DNA from 2 places in the Janthinobacterium sp. GW821-FHT03C10 genome. Region 1 is predicted to be linked to the other one. Evidence: predicted binding sites of a transcription regulator. Region 1 holds the regulator's gene; the other holds the start of a gene.
The links. Region 1 encodes FNR, which switches genes on or off when oxygen is low (the NO sensors DNR and NnrR bind a similar motif). Its sites were predicted from a motif close to TTGATNNNNATCAA; they were not measured.
Positions count from the first base shown of each region.

Region 2: a site for FNR is predicted at 5,609-5,622, ahead of cydD (thiol reductant ABC exporter subunit CydD). Genes of this name have one in related genera too.

Region 1 is NZ_JBWKUN010000005.1:67,276-75,230, forward strand. It holds gene ccoP (cytochrome-c oxidase, cbb3-type subunit III) at 1-469, shown strand, start outside; gene ccoG (cytochrome c oxidase accessory protein CcoG) at 474-1,856, shown strand; gene AC07VH_RS17405 (FixH family protein) at 1,911-2,435, shown strand; gene fnr (fumarate/nitrate reduction transcriptional regulator Fnr) at 2,562-3,320, opposite strand; gene AC07VH_RS17415 (response regulator) at 3,560-6,634, shown strand; gene AC07VH_RS17420 (TOBE domain-containing protein) at 6,713-7,480, opposite strand; gene AC07VH_RS17425 (sulfate/molybdate ABC transporter ATP-binding protein) at 7,521-7,955, opposite strand, start outside.
Region 2 is NZ_JBWKUN010000003.1:370,349-378,303, reverse strand. It holds gene cydB (cytochrome d ubiquinol oxidase subunit II) at 1-462, opposite strand, end outside; gene AC07VH_RS12890 (cytochrome ubiquinol oxidase subunit I) at 476-2,053, opposite strand; gene AC07VH_RS12885 (amino acid ABC transporter ATP-binding/permease protein) at 2,178-3,860, opposite strand; gene cydD (thiol reductant ABC exporter subunit CydD) at 3,857-5,545, opposite strand; gene AC07VH_RS12875 (GbsR/MarR family transcriptional regulator) at 5,683-6,234, shown strand; gene AC07VH_RS12870 (PEP-CTERM sorting domain-containing protein) at 6,548-7,114, shown strand; gene AC07VH_RS12865 (hypothetical protein) at 7,284-7,463, shown strand; tRNA gene AC07VH_RS12860 (tRNA-Arg) at 7,545-7,619, opposite strand; tRNA gene AC07VH_RS12855 (tRNA-Pro) at 7,714-7,790, opposite strand; gene glmM (phosphoglucosamine mutase) at 7,926-7,955, opposite strand, start outside.

The DNA.
Region 1 (7,955 bases):
GGATGCGCGCGGCAACAAGGGCTTCCCCAACCTGACGGACAAGGACTGGCTGTATGGCGGCGAACCCGACATCATCAAGACCACCATCATGCACGGCCGCAATGGGCAGATGCCGCCGATGGGCGCCGCGCTGGGCTCCGAAAAGGATGTCGAGAACGTGGCCCATTACGTGCTGAGCCTGTCCGGTTCCACCTCGGACCCCGTCAAGTCCGTGTTGGGCAAGGCCAAGTTTGGCGCCTGCATGGCCTGTCACGGCGCCGATGCGAAGGGCAACCAGATGCTCGGTGCGCCTAACCTGACGGACAAGGTGTGGCTGTACGGCGGCAGCGCCGATACCATCATGGAAACCGTGCGCAAGGGACGCAGCAACACCATGCCGGCCTTCAGCGATTTCCTCGGCGAATCCAAGGTACACGTGCTGTCGGCGTATGTCTGGAGCCTGTCGAATCCCCAGACGCCCGTGAAATGATGTAATGGAACCTCAAGTCATCAAGATGTATGCGGCCCGCGAGCAAATCTACCCTCGCGAGGCCAAAGGACGCTACGCTACCTGGCGATGGGTATGCGTATGGCTTACCCAGCTCGCGTTCTACGGCTTGCCGTGGTTGACCTGGAATGGCAGGCAAGCCCTGCTGTTCGATTTGACCACGCGCAAGTTCTACATTTTCGGCGTCGTGCTGTGGCCCCAGGATTTCATCTATCTGGCGGCCCTGCTGATCATCTGTGCGTATTTGTTGTTCCTCGTCACGGCCATTGCCGGGCGGGTATGGTGCGGCTTTTCTTGCCCGCAAACGGTATACACGGAAATCTTCCTGTGGGTCGAACGCCGCATCGAGGGCACGCGCAGCGCGCGCATGGCCCTCGACAGGCAGGGTCCCTCCGTGCGCAAGGCATTCAAGAAGACGGCCAAGCACCTGGTCTGGGGCGCCATCGCCCTGTGGACGGGCTTTACCTTTGTCGGCTACTTCACGCCGATCAAGGAACTGGCGCGCGAGGTGACCACCCTCAATTTCGGTCCCTGGGAATGGTTCTGGGTCTTGTTCTACAGCCTGGCAACCTACGGCAACGCAGGCTGGCTGCGCGAGCAGGTGTGCAAATACATGTGCCCCTACGCGCGCTTCCAGAGCGCCATGTTCGACCAGGACACGCTGATCATCACCTACGATGCCAAGCGCGGCGAACCACGCGGCGCCATGAGCAAGAAGGCTGGCAACAACGACAAGCTGGGCGACTGCATCGACTGCACCCTGTGCGTGCAGGTGTGTCCGACCGGCATCGATATCCGCAACGGCCTGCAGTATGAATGCATCGGCTGCGCCGCCTGCGTCGATGCCTGCAATACCGTGATGGACAAGGTCGAACGGCCGCGTGGCCTGATACGCTACAGCACCGACCATGCGATGGAAAACAACTTCAATTCGAAGCAGATCCGCCAGCGCGCCATGCGCCCGCGCGTGCTGATCTACACTTCCATCCTGGCCCTGATCATCATCGCCGTGTGTACTTCGCTGGCCCTGCGCACGCCGCTGAAAATGGACGTGATCCGCGACCGCGGTTCGATGGGACGCGAAGTGGAAGACGGCATGATCGAAAACGTCTACCGCCTGCAGATCATGAACACCTCCGAGCAAAGCCAGCATTTCAAAATCAGCGCATCCGGCTTGCCGGGCCTGACCTTGCTGACACGCGAGGAAGTGACGTTGCAGCCGACGGAAACGCTGGGCTGGCCGATCCGCCTGCGCGTGCCGCACGGCGTCGGCGAGAAGGGTTCGAACAAGATTGCAATCGAATTGCACTCGCTGGACGACCCGTCGCTGCACGTGCGCGAAAGCGCGGTCTTCATCGTGCCGCGCTAATGCAGGAAGGCCGGTCCCCGCATGGGGGCCGGCCATTTACACAGGAGAAATAGCATGTCCGACAGTCTGAAACTGCAAGCCCCCGTTGCCCCGTGGTACAAGCACCGCTGGCCATGGCTGCTGATGATCGGTCCCGGCCTGTCCGTGGTCGTCGGCAGCTTCATGGGTTATATCGCGTTTACACAACCCGATGCGCTGGTGGTGGGCGACTATTACAAGCAGGGCAAGGCCATCAACCAGGATTTGAAGCGCGACACGATCGCCAGCGACCTGGCCATGGATACGACCCTGGCGTATGACGTCGCCGCAGCGCGCCTGAGCGGTTCCGTGCACAGCTTCGGCAAGGCGTACCAGAGGCCTTTGCTGCTGCACCTGGCGCATGCGACCCTGCCGGAAAAGGATATCAAGCTGCTGGTGCAGCCCGATGCGGCCGGCAATTTTTCCGTGGCGCTGCCGATGCTCGAACGCAGCCGCTGGCAGGTGCTGGTGGAAAATGACAAGCGCGAGTGGCGCCTGTCCGGTATCTGGACCTGGCCGCTACAACGCAGCATCGCGCTGCACGCGGATGAAGAGCTATAACGTACAGCGCCGGGAAAAAACCGTAGCGAGCGGCAGTGATTTGTGGCTGAGAAGCGCAGCTGTGCTAGAGCACAGCGAGCATCGCAGGCCGCAAAGCGCGACGCGCAGTAGGTTTTGACGGTGCTGTTATTTGCAGACGTCCGTGCCGGCCGTAATGGCCTTCAATTTCGCCGGCTGCAGGATCTCGATCTCTCGGTTGGAGACGCGCAGCCAGCCTTCCTTCTTGAATTTCGACAATAAACGGCTGACGCTTTCGATGGTCAGGCCCAGGTAGTTGCCGATTTCCTCGCGCGACATGCGCAACTGGAATTTACTGCTCGAATAGCCGCGCGCTTCATAGCGCGACGCCAGGTTGACGATGAAGGCGGCAAAGCGCTGCGTCGCCTGCATATTGCCCAGCAACAGCATCACGCTTTGCTCGCGCGTGATTTCCTGGCTCATCATGCGGTGGAAATGGCGCAGCAGGGTCGGCATGTTGCCCAGCAATTGTTCCAGGCTGGAAAACGGGATTTCACACACTTCGCTGTCTTCCAGGGCCACCGCATTACAGTGGTGGCGGTCGGCGCTGATGGCGTCCATGCCCAGCAGTTCGCCAGCCATCTGGAAACCCGTCACCTGCTCTTCGCCGCCCGGATTGATCTGGTAGGTCTTGAAGTGGCCCAGGCGGATCGCGTACAGGTTCTGGAACGAGTCGCCGATGCGGAACAGCGAGGCGCCGCGCACGATCTTGCGGCGGCGGCCGATGATCTGGTCCAGCCTGTCCATGTCGCCCACATCGAGGCCCATCGGCAGGCACAATTGATGCATGCTGCAGGTCGAGCATCGCGCACGCAACGCTTCCACGGTCACTGTGGGCAAGGTTGGAGTGAGTAGCGCTTCAGTCATGTCGGTACCTTTTAGAAAATGCAACAACAAGTTTACTGCATACAGGGTTGCCGTGTGCCAATTTCACCGCAATTTCACCGAATAAACGACGTCCCGCCTTTAATTATATGGCAACATCGTCAAAAGCCCATGCGGAGAGGGCAATTTGCGTGGCGGCGCTTGCCAAGCTGGGGTATTGATAGGAAAATTCCTGACAGCATTATTTGCCGCCTGTGCCGCCCGGTACTGAAAAGGAAATCATGAAGCCTCTCGGCATCAAAGCAAAAGTCGCGCTGGCCACCAGCCTGACCTCGATCGCCATGATCGCGCTGGTCACCATGATCCAGGTGCAGCACATGCGCGACGATTTCACCCGGGTACTGCTGAGCCAGCAGTCGTCCCTGATCAGCCGCACCGCCGCCGAGCTCGACGACAAGCTGGGGATGCTGCTGCAGATCGTCACCCTGACGGCCCGGCAGCAGCCGCCGGAACTGATCGCCCAGCCCGCCCAGTTGCGCGAATACTATTCGCGCCGCTCGATGCTGGTGCTGTTCGACGACGTGCTGGTGCTCGACGCGCACGGCGCCGTCGTGGCCGACATGCCGGAAGTGGCGGGGCGCGCCGGCATCAACGTCGCCGAGCGCGAGTATTTCCAGACCGTGCTGCGCACGCGCCAGCCCATGATCACCGAGCCGATGCTGGGCAAATCGAGCGGCATGCCCATCGTGCAGATGGTGGCGCCCGTGCTGGCCGCCGACGGCCAGGTGGCCGGCGTGGTGATCGGCGTGCTGCGCCTGTACAAGGACAACCTGCTGGGGCGTTTGCGCTCGGAAAAGATCGGCAAGAGCGGCTATTACTTCATCCTCACGCGCGGCGCCGTGCCGCGCTACGTGCTGCACCCCGATACCAGCCGTTTGCTGCAGCCGCGCCTGCCGAACGCCAACCTGACGACCACTCAGCTGCTGAAGGACGATGGCGAAGGCAGCATGGTCAGCACCAACAGCCGCGGCATCACGGCCGTCAACAGCTTCAAGCGCCTGAAATCGGTGAACTGGCTGCTGGCCGCCTCGCTGCCCCTCGACGACGCCTTCGAACCGTTCGACGGCGTGCTGTACCGGCTGGTGCTGTGGAGCATCCTCGCCTCGCTGCTGGCCGCAGCCGTGCTGGGCTGGGTCACCGTACGCCTGCTGTCGCCCCTGGTGCGCCTGCGCGACACCCTGCAGGCGCTGCGCACCAGCGGCAGCCGTTTCACCCCCGTTCCCGTGCAGCAGCGCGACGAGATCGGCGAGCTGACGGAAGCCTTCAACGGCCTGATGAGCGAACGCGACCGGCTGCAGCAGGAACTCGAATCGCGCGCGGCGGAGCTGGAACAGGAGCGCGACCGGGCCGAGGCGGCCAACCGCGCGAAGAGCGATTTCGTGGCCAACATGAGCCATGAAATCCGCACGCCCCTCAATGCCGTGCTGGGCATGGTGTATTTGCTGGGCAATACCAAGCTCGATACGGAACAGCGCAAGTATCTGACCATGGTGCGCGTGGCGGGCCAGTCGCTGCTGGGCATCCTCAACGACGTGCTCGATTATTCGAAGATCGAGGCGCGCCGCATGGAATTGTCGCCCGTCGAATTCGACCTCGACGAGGTCATGAACACGCTGGCCACGACGATGACCATGAATGCGGGCGAAAAGGAGCTGGAACTGGCGATTGCCGTCGAGCCCGATGTGCCGCGCCGCCTCGTGGGCGACGCCCAGCGGCTGCAGCAAATCCTCGTCAACCTGGCCGGCAACGCCATCAAGTTTACCGAGAGCGGCGAAGTGGTGGTGGCCGTCAGCCTGGCCGAGAAAGAGAACGGGCGCGCCTGGCTACGCTTCGAAGTGCGCGACACGGGCATCGGCATGACGGAACTGCAGCAACAGCAGCTGTTTGCCGCGTTTTCGCAGGGCGACCAGAGCATCACGCGGCGCTTCGGCGGCACGGGCCTGGGCCTGGCCATCAGCAAACAGCTGATCCACATGATGGGCGGCGACATCGCCGTCGCCAGCAGCGAAGGCAAGGGCAGCCGCTTCTGGTTCAGCGTGCCGTTCGACATGCTGGCGCAGCCGGCCGAAACGCGGCGCACGCCCACCCTGGGCCAGCTGCGCCTGCTGGTGGCCGACGACAACCGCACCACGCGCGAACTGATCGTCAAGCTGATCGAGGCATGGGGCTGGCTGGCCGACGAAGTGGACTCCGGCTTTGCCGCCATCGAACTGTACCGCGAACGCCTGGCGCAGCAGCAACCGTACGACGTGGTGCTGGCCGACTGGCACATGCCCGTGATGGACGGCCTGGCCACGGCCAAGGCCATCCGCCAGGCGGCCGCCGGCCAGCGCCAGCCCATCGTGGTGATGGTCAACGCCTTCGCCCGCAACCACCTGGAGGAAATCTCCAGCGCGGCCGAGGCCGACGTCGTGCTGATGAAACCGATCACGGGCTCGAGCCTGTTCGATGCCCTGCACCAGGCGCTGATTGCCAAGCACGACGGCGGCGAGCAGCGCATCCTGCACCAGCCGCTGGGCACGGAGCTGGCCGGCGTGCATTTCCTGCTGGTGGAAGACAACCATCTGAACCAGGCCGTGGCGCGCGGCATCCTCGAACACATGGGCGCCACCCTGGACGTGGTGGGCGACGGCTTGCAAGCCGTGGAACGGCTGCGCACGGAAGCGCTGCGCTACGACATCGTGCTGATGGACATGCAGATGCCCGTCATGGACGGCTTCAGCGCCACCCACATTATCCGCACGGAACTGCGCTTGAACCTGCCCGTGATCGCCATGACGGCCGGCGTGCTGGCGTCCGAGCGCGAACGCTGCATGACGGCCGGCATCAGCGATTTCATCGCCAAGCCCGTGGTGGTGGAAGAGATGATGGAAGTCATCCTGCGCCACCTGCCCAAGCGCCCGCCAGTGCAGACGGCAGGGCCGGCGCCCGTTGCCGATGAGGAAGTGTTTTCCATGGCGCCGCTGATGCGCGTGATGGGGCGCGACGCGAAAGGGCGCGGCGTGCTGCGGCGCATGGTGGAAGACGCGCTGAACAAGGGCATGACGCCCGTGCGCGACGCCGAAACGGCGTTGCAGGCGGGCCGCCACAGCGACGTGGCGCGCATCCTGCACGGCGTGCGCGGCTCCGTCGGCACCCTGGGCACGAAACGCCTGATCCGCGCCGCCTTCGCCACCGAGGAAGCCATCGATGCGGGCCGGCTCGACGAGGTGCCGGCGCTGCTGGCGCAGACGGCGCAGGAGCTGGAACAGGCGCTGGCGGCGGCAGCGGATTGGTTGTCCAGGCTGAAAGATTAAGCCTGCAACGTAAAACCGGGGTCAGACCCCGGAACCTTGTCGGATTACGCGCTTGCGCGCTAATCCGACCTACCCCATTTACGCCGGCACGCCCAGGATCACGCTGGAGGCCTTGAAAATCGCCGTCACCTTGCTGCCGATCTCAATACCCAGCTCGGTGCTGCTCTGATTGGTGATGATGGCGGCGATGGTGCCGCCGCGCGGCAAGTCCAGCACCACTTCCGTGTTCACGGCGCCCGTCTGCACGCGCGTCACCAGCCCGGCCAGCTGGTTGCGCGCGGAGAAGCGCGCCCCTGCGCTGTCGGCCACGAGGATGATCGACGACGCCTTGATCAGCGCAAACGCTTCCGCGCCCGGCACCAGGCCCAGGCTGGCGCTGCTGCCCTGCGTGACGATGGCAACGATGTGCTGGCCACCGGGCAATTCCAAGGTGACTTCGTCGTTGACGGCACCCTGTTTCAGTTCGGCCACCTTGCCCAGGAATTGATTGCGTGCCGTGGTTTTCATGGCCATTCTCCGTATGAGTAAAAGATCGTCGGCGATGCCTTCCGCCTGGCTGCCCAGCTGGCGCAGGTAGCGGGCATGCTCGCGCTCGATGATGCGGAAATTGTCGACCAGCTGGCGCCCCCGTGGCGTCAGCCGCGTGCCGCCGCCGCCCTTGCCGCCCGTCAAGCGCTCGACCAACGGCTCACCCGCCAGGTTATTCATCGCGTCGATGGCGTCCCAGGCCGCCTTGTAGCTCATCTTCACAAGCTTGGCCGCCTGCGTGATGGAGCCGCATTCGGCGATCGCGCCCAGCAATTCCACCCGGCCGGCGCCGCCCAGGTGCTCGCCGCCCACCGTCATCCATACCGAGCCTTGCAGGCCGATTTCCGCTGCCGCTGATTTATCCAATGCGTTCACCCAATGCCATGTGTTCTTCCCTGTTATCAATCTGTCCGTCGCGCAAGTACAGCACATGCTCGCCCAGGATGCGCGCATCTTCCGGATCATGGGTGATCAGGATCATGGGCACGTCCAGGCGCTGCTGCCACTGGCTCAGTTCCAGGCGCATTTTGACACGCAGGGCCGGATCGAGGGCGGCGAACGGCTCGTCGAGCAGCAGGGCATTCGGTTCGGCCACGAGCGCCCTCGCCAGCGCCACCCGTTGGCGCTGGCCTCCGGACAACTCGTCGGGGAACTGGTGCGCCAGTTCCTGCAAGTGAAACGCGTCGAGCCAATGCTCGACCTTCTGCAATTTTTCGCGCGCGCGCGGATTGAACCAGCCGCGCGCCAGGCCGAAGCCCACGTTCTGGCGCACCGTCAGGTGCGGGAACAGCGC
Region 2 (7,955 bases), on a different contig from region 1:
AAAACGGAAGGGCACGCCCTGCAGCACGTTGCCGATGGCCACGCCGCAGATCAGGGCCGGCACGAAGCCGCCCACGAACAGGGCCGCGTCCCAGCGGGCGCGCCAGCGGGGGTCTTCGCGCTTGCTGCGGAATTTGAAGGCCACGGGACGCACGATCAGCGCCACCAGGATGACGAACATGGCCAGGTAAAAGCCCGAGAACGAGACGGCGTACAGCTGCGGCCAGGCGGCAAAGATGGCGCCGCCGCCGAGGATCAGCCATACCTGGTTGCCTTCCCATACGGGACCGATGCTGTTGATGATGACGCGGCGCTCGAGGTCCGTCTTCCCGGCGAACGGGAGCAGGATGCCCGTGCCCAGGTCGAAGCCGTCCGTGATGGCAAAGCCCACCAGCAGGATGCCGATCAGCAGCCACCAGATCAGGCGCAGGGTTTCATACGAAATCATTTCATGCAAAATCATGGTCTGGCCCTCCTCAGGCGCGTTGAGTATGAATGGCTGCGGCCGCTGGCACGGGAGCCCGCGGCGTCTCTTCCGGCCCCTTGCGGATGGCCTTGAGCATGAGCTTCATCTCGATAATCAACAGCACGGTGTAGATGGCGGCAAAGCCGGCGATGGTAATCAGGAGCGTCGACGCCCCCAGGTTGGATACGGCCACGGCCGTCGGCAGCACGCCTTCGATGACCCACGGCTGGCGGCCCACTTCGGCCACGATCCAGCCCGCCTCGATGGCCACCCACGGCAACGGGATGGCGAACACGGCCAGCTTCAGCAGCCAGCGGTGCTTGTCCAGGGTGCGGCGCGTCGACAGGATGAAGAAGGTGCCGGTCAACAGGATAAAGAACATGCCCAGGCCCACCATCACGCGGAAGGACCAGAACAGGGGCCCCACGGGCGGCACGGTGTCGAGCGCGGCCTGGCGGATCTGCTCGGGCGTGGCCTGGCGCGGATCGTCGACATAGCGTTTTAATAACAAGGCATAGCCCATGGACTGGCCTTTCGACTCGAACATGTCTTTCGCCTCTTGCGGCACAGGCGCACCTGGCGCCACGCTGCGGATGGTTTGCAGCGCGTCATACGCCTTGATGCCATCCTGGATCAGCAGTTCGCCGCGGTCGACCAATTGCTCGATGCCGGGAATTTCCGTCGTCAGCGAACGCGTGCCGATCAAGCCCATCACCATCGGGATGTGCACGGCGTAATGCGTCTCGCGCGCTTTCGCGTCGGGAAAGCCGATGGCCGTGAAGGCGGCGGGCGCCGGCTCCGTGGTCCACATGGCCTCGATCGCGGCCAGCTTCATTTTCTGGTGTTCGGACGACAGGTAGCCGCTTTCATCGCCCAGCACCACCACCGACAAGGTGGCGGCCAGGCCGAACGAGGCGGCCACCGTCATCGAGCGCTTGGCCAGCTGTACATGGCGGCCCTTCAGCAGATACCAGGCGGAAATACCCAGCACGAAGATGGCCGCCGCCGTATAGCCGGCCGACACCGTGTGCACGAATTTCGCCTGTGCCACGGGGTTCGTCAGCACGGCGCCGAAATCCGTCACTTCCATGCGCATGGTCTGCGGATTGAAGGCCGCGCCGACGGGATTTTGCATCCAGCCGTTGGCGATCAAAATCCACAGGGCCGAGAAGTTCGAGCCGATGGCCACCAGCCAGGTGGTGACCAGGTGGCCGCGCTTCGACAGCTTGTCCCAGCCGAAGAAGAACAGGCCGACGAAGGTCGCTTCCAGGAAGAAAGCCATCAAGCCCTCGATGGCCAGCGGCGCGCCGAAAATGTCGCCCACGTAATGGCTGTAATAGCTCCAGTTCATGCCGAACTGGAATTCCATGACGACGCCCGTCGCCACGCCCATGGCGAAGTTGATGCCGAACAAGACACCCCAGAACTTGGTCATGTCGCGCCAGATGGGGCGGTTCGTCATCACATAGACCGTCTCCATGATGGCGAGGATCACTGACAGGCCTATCGTCAGCGGAACGAAAATAAAGTGGTACAGAGCTGTCAGCGCGAACTGCAGTCTGGATAAAGCGACAATATCGAAGTCCATATGATTTCCTTGGTATTTCCCTACTGTGTGTAAACTTGGTATCTATCTGATGCAATCCGATTGCTTCCGCCGCCTTCAGGCTGGCGTGCGGCACCGCCTGTGTCTCCAGTCCTTCCTTGATCCCTTAATCTGCGCGCAGGCCCGCCAGCGCCACTTCGAAGGCTGGCGTGCCACGGCGCGCGTCGCCGACGATACGGCCGTCGCGCAGGCTGACGAGCCGGTCCGCCAGCGCCGCTTCGCGCCGCAAGTGGGTGGCGATCAGCAAGCTGCGCCCTTCGCTGCGCGCGCGCAGGCGCTGCAGGACATCGATCGCCGTCTGCGCATTGAGCGCTTCCGTCGCCTCGTCCAGCAGCCACAATGTCGATGCGTGCAGGAACAGCCGCGCCAGCGCCAATCTGCGCGCCTGGCCGCCGGACAAGCCCAGCCCCCCCTCGCCCAGCAGGGTGTCCAGGCCGTCCGCGAAGGCACGCACCTCGTCATCCAGGCCGGCCGCCTGCAGGGCCGCCCACAGCTGCGCGTCGCTGGCGGACGGGTCGGCCAGACGCAGGTTGTCGCGCAAGCTGTCCTGGAACAGTTCCGTCTTCTGCGTGAACAGGCAGGCGCGCGGCGCGCTGACGCTCCCCGACAGGGGCGCCAACTCGCGCGCGGCGATGGCCAGCAAGGTGGACTTGCCCGCGCCGCTGGGGCCGATCAAGGCCACGCGCTCACCCTCGCCGATGTGCAGCGATACGTCATGCAAGATGGCGACACGGCTGCCCGCATGCGCGGCGCAGACCTGCTCCAGGCGCAAGCCCGGTGCGCTGTCAGCCGGCGGCGCGGCGGCCTCCGGAGCATCCAGGCGCGGCGCCAGGCGGCGCATGGCCAGCAGCATGCGCCCCGCTTCCAGCGCGCCGCGGCGCAGTCCCGCAAACGGTTCCACGGCCGTCAGCGCGATCAGCAAGGCCAGGGCCGCCAGCGGAACACTCATCGTTTGCTGTTCGACCAGCGCGGCCACGGCCAGCAGCACCCCTGCCAGGGTCGCGCTGCCCGCCACGCCGTACGCGGCGCCGGCCGCCGTCTCCAGGCGCAGCAGGGCGACATCGGCCTGCGCCAGCGAGGCGTCGATGCGCGCCAGCGCGGCGCAGTGGGCGCCGATGCGGCCGGCCATCACCAGGTCCGTCTGGCCGGCCACCAGGTCGATGGTGCCGGAGCGCAGCTTTTCGATGGCGCGTGTACGCACGATGGCGGGACGGCGGGCGCGCTGCGCCACGACCCAGCTGATGCCGCCGCCGGCGGCCAGCAGCCACGCGGCCAGGCCCAGGCCCAGCTGCCACCGCATCGCGCCCAGCGCCACGCCGGCCAGCAGGGCCGCGCACAGTGCCGTGAAGGCGGGCACCAGCAGGCGCAGGTACAGCGATTCGAGCGCGTCGATATCGGCCGTCAGGCGGAACAGCAGCTTGGCGGGCTGGCGCAGCAGGCGGCTGGCCGCTTCCGGGCGCGACCAGCCGCGAAACAGTTGCACGCGGATACTGGCCAGCGCGGCGAACGTGGCGTCGTGCGTGACGAGGCGCTCCGCATAGCGCGAGCCCGTGCGGCCGATGGCCAGCAGGCGGATGCCGGCGGACGGGCCGAAGACGTCGAACAGGATGGCCGTCGAGGCATGCAGGCCGGCGATCGAGGTGGCCGTGATGAACCAGCCGGACAAGCCCAGCAAGGCCATGCCGGCCACGGCCGTCAGGGCCGCCAGCATGGCGCCGCCGACCAGCTTGCGGGGCTGGGCCAGCAGCAATTGCCGCAGGACGGGATGCGATATCAGGGATGTTTTCATGCGCGCGCCTCCTCCTTCTGCGTCGCCGCATCGACCCGCACCGTGCGCTGCAGCCGGCCAGCCAGCACGGGGTCGTGCGTGGCGACAAGCATGGTCTTGCCTTTTGCCAGGGTCAGCAAGGCGTCCGTGACGCGCGCCGCCGTTTCGCTGTCCAGGTGCGCCGTCGGTTCATCGACCAGCAGCAAGTCCGCATGCGGATGCAGGGCCACGCGGGCCAGCGCCAGGCGCACGGCCTCGCCGCCGGACAGGCCCTGGCCGCCATCGCTGAGCATGACGGCCGGCTGCGCCTGCGCCACGCTGGCCAGGTCGGCCAGGTGCAGCGCCTGCGTCACGTGCGCGGCCTGCGCCCCTGCGCGGCCCAGGGTCACGTTCTGGCTGACGGACGCGGCAAACACGTGCGGACGCTGCCCCATCCACGCCATGCGCTGGCGCAAGGTATTCACGGTGTTGTCGCTCAGGCGCACGCCGCCGATGCGGAGCTCGCCGCCGCTGGCGGGCAGCAAGCCGGCCAGCAAGGACAGCAAGGTGGTCTTGCCGGCGCCGCTGGCGCCCAGCAGGGCCACGTGTTCGCCCGCGCGCACGCTCAAGTCGAAGCCGTCGAACACGGGCGCTTCGCCAGGGTGGGCAAAGCGCAGTTGATGGATGTCAATGGCGGGCGGCGGCGCCACCGCCATGGCGGCGGCGGAGACGGCAGCCACTTCCGCACCGAAGCCAGGCAGGGGCACGCCCTCGCCCGCCAGGTCGTGCAGTCCGGCCAGGCCTGCCTCGCCGGCCGCCTTGTCGTGCCAGACGGCGGCCAGTTCGCGCAGCGGCTCGAAGAACGCGGGCGCCAGCAGCAGGATGAACAAGCCCTGCCCCAGGCTCAGTTCGCGGCCCCAGGTGCCGAAATCGAGGCTGCCCAGCAGGGAGAAGCCGATGAAGGCGGCCACCATGGCCACGCCCAGCGCGGAAAACAGTTCCAGCACGGCGGACGACAAAAAGGCGATGCGCAGCACCACCATCGTGCGCCGGCGCACGGATTGCGACGAGGCGTCCAGCCGTGCGGCCGTGGCATCGACGGCATCGAGCGCGCGCAAGGTGGCCAGACCGCGCAGGCGGTCCAGCAGGAAGGCGTTCATGCCGCCCATTTCCACCATCTGCGCGCGGCTGGCCGCTTGCGCGCCCATGCCCACGAGGGCCATGAAGACGGGAATCAGGGGCGCGGCGATGAGCAGGATCAGGGCGGCCGTCCACGACAGCGGCGTCACGGCGGCGAGGATGACGAGCGGCACCAGCATGACTTTCCAGCGCGCCGGCTTGTAGCGCACCAGATACGGCACGATGGCTTCGGCCTGCTCGGCGATGACGCTGGCCGCCTGGCCCGACTGCGCGCGCCGGCGGTCCAGCGGCGAACGGCGCGCCAGCGCCTGCGCCACCTGCCCGCGCAAGGTGGACAGGTGCGCGCGCGCCGCCGCATACATGCGCCGCGCGCCCCACGCTTCACAGCCGGCGCGCAGCACGCCCAGCAGCAGCACGCCGGCGGCCGGCCACAGGGCCGCGCGCCACGGTGCGCCATCGAGCATGGCTTGCACGGCCCAGGCCAGCAAGGCCGCTTGCGGCAGCCACAGCAAGGCGGCGCCGCCTTGCGCCAGGCTGGCGGCACGGGGAAGAATAAAGCGGGGCAAGGACAGTGGCGAGGTCGTCATCTTATACTTTTTGAGTTTTCAGAATTTTCTGTAAATTCGATTTTTTGTATAATACTGCGAAACATGACATATATCAATTGACCCTGGCGGTTTGGCGTGAAAAAATTCAGATAATTATGAAAACTCAAAATATCCAAATGACGCCGCTGATCCTGACCTTCGTCAGTCATTTCGGCGAGATGGGCAGCCGCTGGGGCTTTAACCGCACGGTGGGGCAAGTGTACGCCTTGTTGTTTGTCGCGGAGCATCCTTTACACGCGGATGAAATCGCGGAACACCTGAGTTTCTCGCGCTCGAACGTGAGCATCGGCCTGAAGGAATTGCAGGGCTGGGGCTTGATCCGCCAGTCGCGCATTCCCGGCGACCGGCGCGAATATTTTTCTTCGCTGGGCGATGTGTGGCAAATCTTCCGCGTGGTGGCCGCCGAGCGCCGCCGCCGCGAGGTGGCCCCCACCCTGACGGTGCTGCGCGAAGCGCTGCTGGCGCCGGCCATGGAACCGGTGGATCAATATGCGCAGGAGCGCATGCGCGAAATGTATGAACTGGTCGACCTGGCCAACACCTGGTTCGACGACTTGCAGCGCCTGTCGCCCGAATCGATGGCGCAACTGATGAAAATGGGCGCCAAGGTACAAAAGCTGCTCAACGCCAAGGATCGCCTGTTTGGCGTCAGCAACAACAGCGACTGAAGCACCCGCCGCCTCCCCCCAAGCAGGGACGTCGCTAGCACAAGCTGGCGCGCCTTGTCACGCCATTTCCTCCTGCCATGTTGGCTATCGCTGGCACAGCCGTACATAGCCGTATGCGATGTTGTCAACTGAACCAATAGTATTATTTAAATTGTATTAATTTACATCAAGAGTAAGCTTGCATTTGCGTACTCAGTACGCGCAGGAAGTAGCTAAAAAGATAGCTAAAAACGGGCAATGGGATGACTTCCACGGCAGGCAGGGACGCATCCCTACACGATGAAGCAACTGTCTCAAGCACAAGGGGATTTTCATGAAAAGCATAAAGAGCATTGCCGTCAAGGCATCCATGCTGGCCGCAATGACTGTACTGGCAAGTGCGGCGCAAGCGGCCACCTGGGTCGATGTGGGGCCGGCCAGCGGTTTCGTCATCGCCGGCAGCACCGTCACCTATTCGCCATCGCCGGCATTGGAGGTGAAATATTATGACGATAATCTGGTGCCGCAGAGTCCCTCGGACATCCAGGGCTATATCAATGGCGTGTTCGGCAGCAGCCTGGGCGCCGCCGTTTCATATTGCGACAGCGCCACGTCGGGCTGCACTGCCGGCACCACGGCGGGCTTGAGCGGCGGGGTCAATTCCTATACGAGCGCGGCCGCCTATGACTATCTGGCCATCCATTTCGGCCAGGGCGAACTGGTATTCCACTGGGCCGCACCCGTGGCTGCCGGCACCACCTTCACGATCGAGGGCCTGCCCAAGGATCTGAGCAACTACAGGGCCTTCATTTCCGCCGTGCCGGAACCTGGAACCTATGCCATGCTGCTCGCCGGCCTGGGCCTGCTGGGCTTCATGGCACGCCGCCGCCAGGGAAAGTAAGCATCATCAAAGCCTCATGACGGCAGCGGTGCACCGTGCCCGCTGCCGCTTTCAATGCCAGCCGCATCTTTACGCCGCGTTTGCGGCGCCAGGTCCACTGTTTACACCATTTTTAGATCCCCCTCGCTATGCTCGACGGCATCAACTGCTGATCGACGAGGGAGAGCTCATGCACGAACAACCGTTTCGACCACGCGCGCGCAGCGTGATCCGCCAGCACCTGCCCGTGCGGGAACGGCTGCGCCTGGCCCGGCTGGCCAACAAGAAAATGGGAGCGGTAATCTCTGCGCTGCTGTGCGCGGCGCCGCTGCTGTACTTGCTGAGCGTGGTGCTGTTTGCGCAGCCGTGACACGGTCTGCAGGCAAACGATGAACAGAGATGAAGAAGGATGGCAATGCGACAGCTTGTCGCCTGCATGACCAGCAAGGACTGGTCCGCCCAGAGGGAATCGAACCCCCATTCACGGTTTAGAAGACCGTTGTCCTATCCGTTGAACGATGGGCGGAAAGGTGCAGCATTTTAGTCTATGCGCGCCAGCAATGCCAAGGCGCCGCAGAATAGAAAACGGGCTGTCATCTCTGACAGCCCGCTTATGACTTTGGTCGGAGTACAAGGATTCGAACCTTGGACCCCCTGGTCCCAAACCAGGTGCGCTACCGGGCTGCGCCACACTCCGAAGACAAGATAATAACGCTTCCCCACAATTTCGTCAATTGCCATAGACGAATTAGGTGGAAATAACTATCGCTCCCACTTGGGTGCTTGCTGAAAACGTTCAGGGCAAGGCAGTACAACGCCGCCCTGCGCGTTTTCAGCTGGCGACCTTGTCGGCGATGCGGCG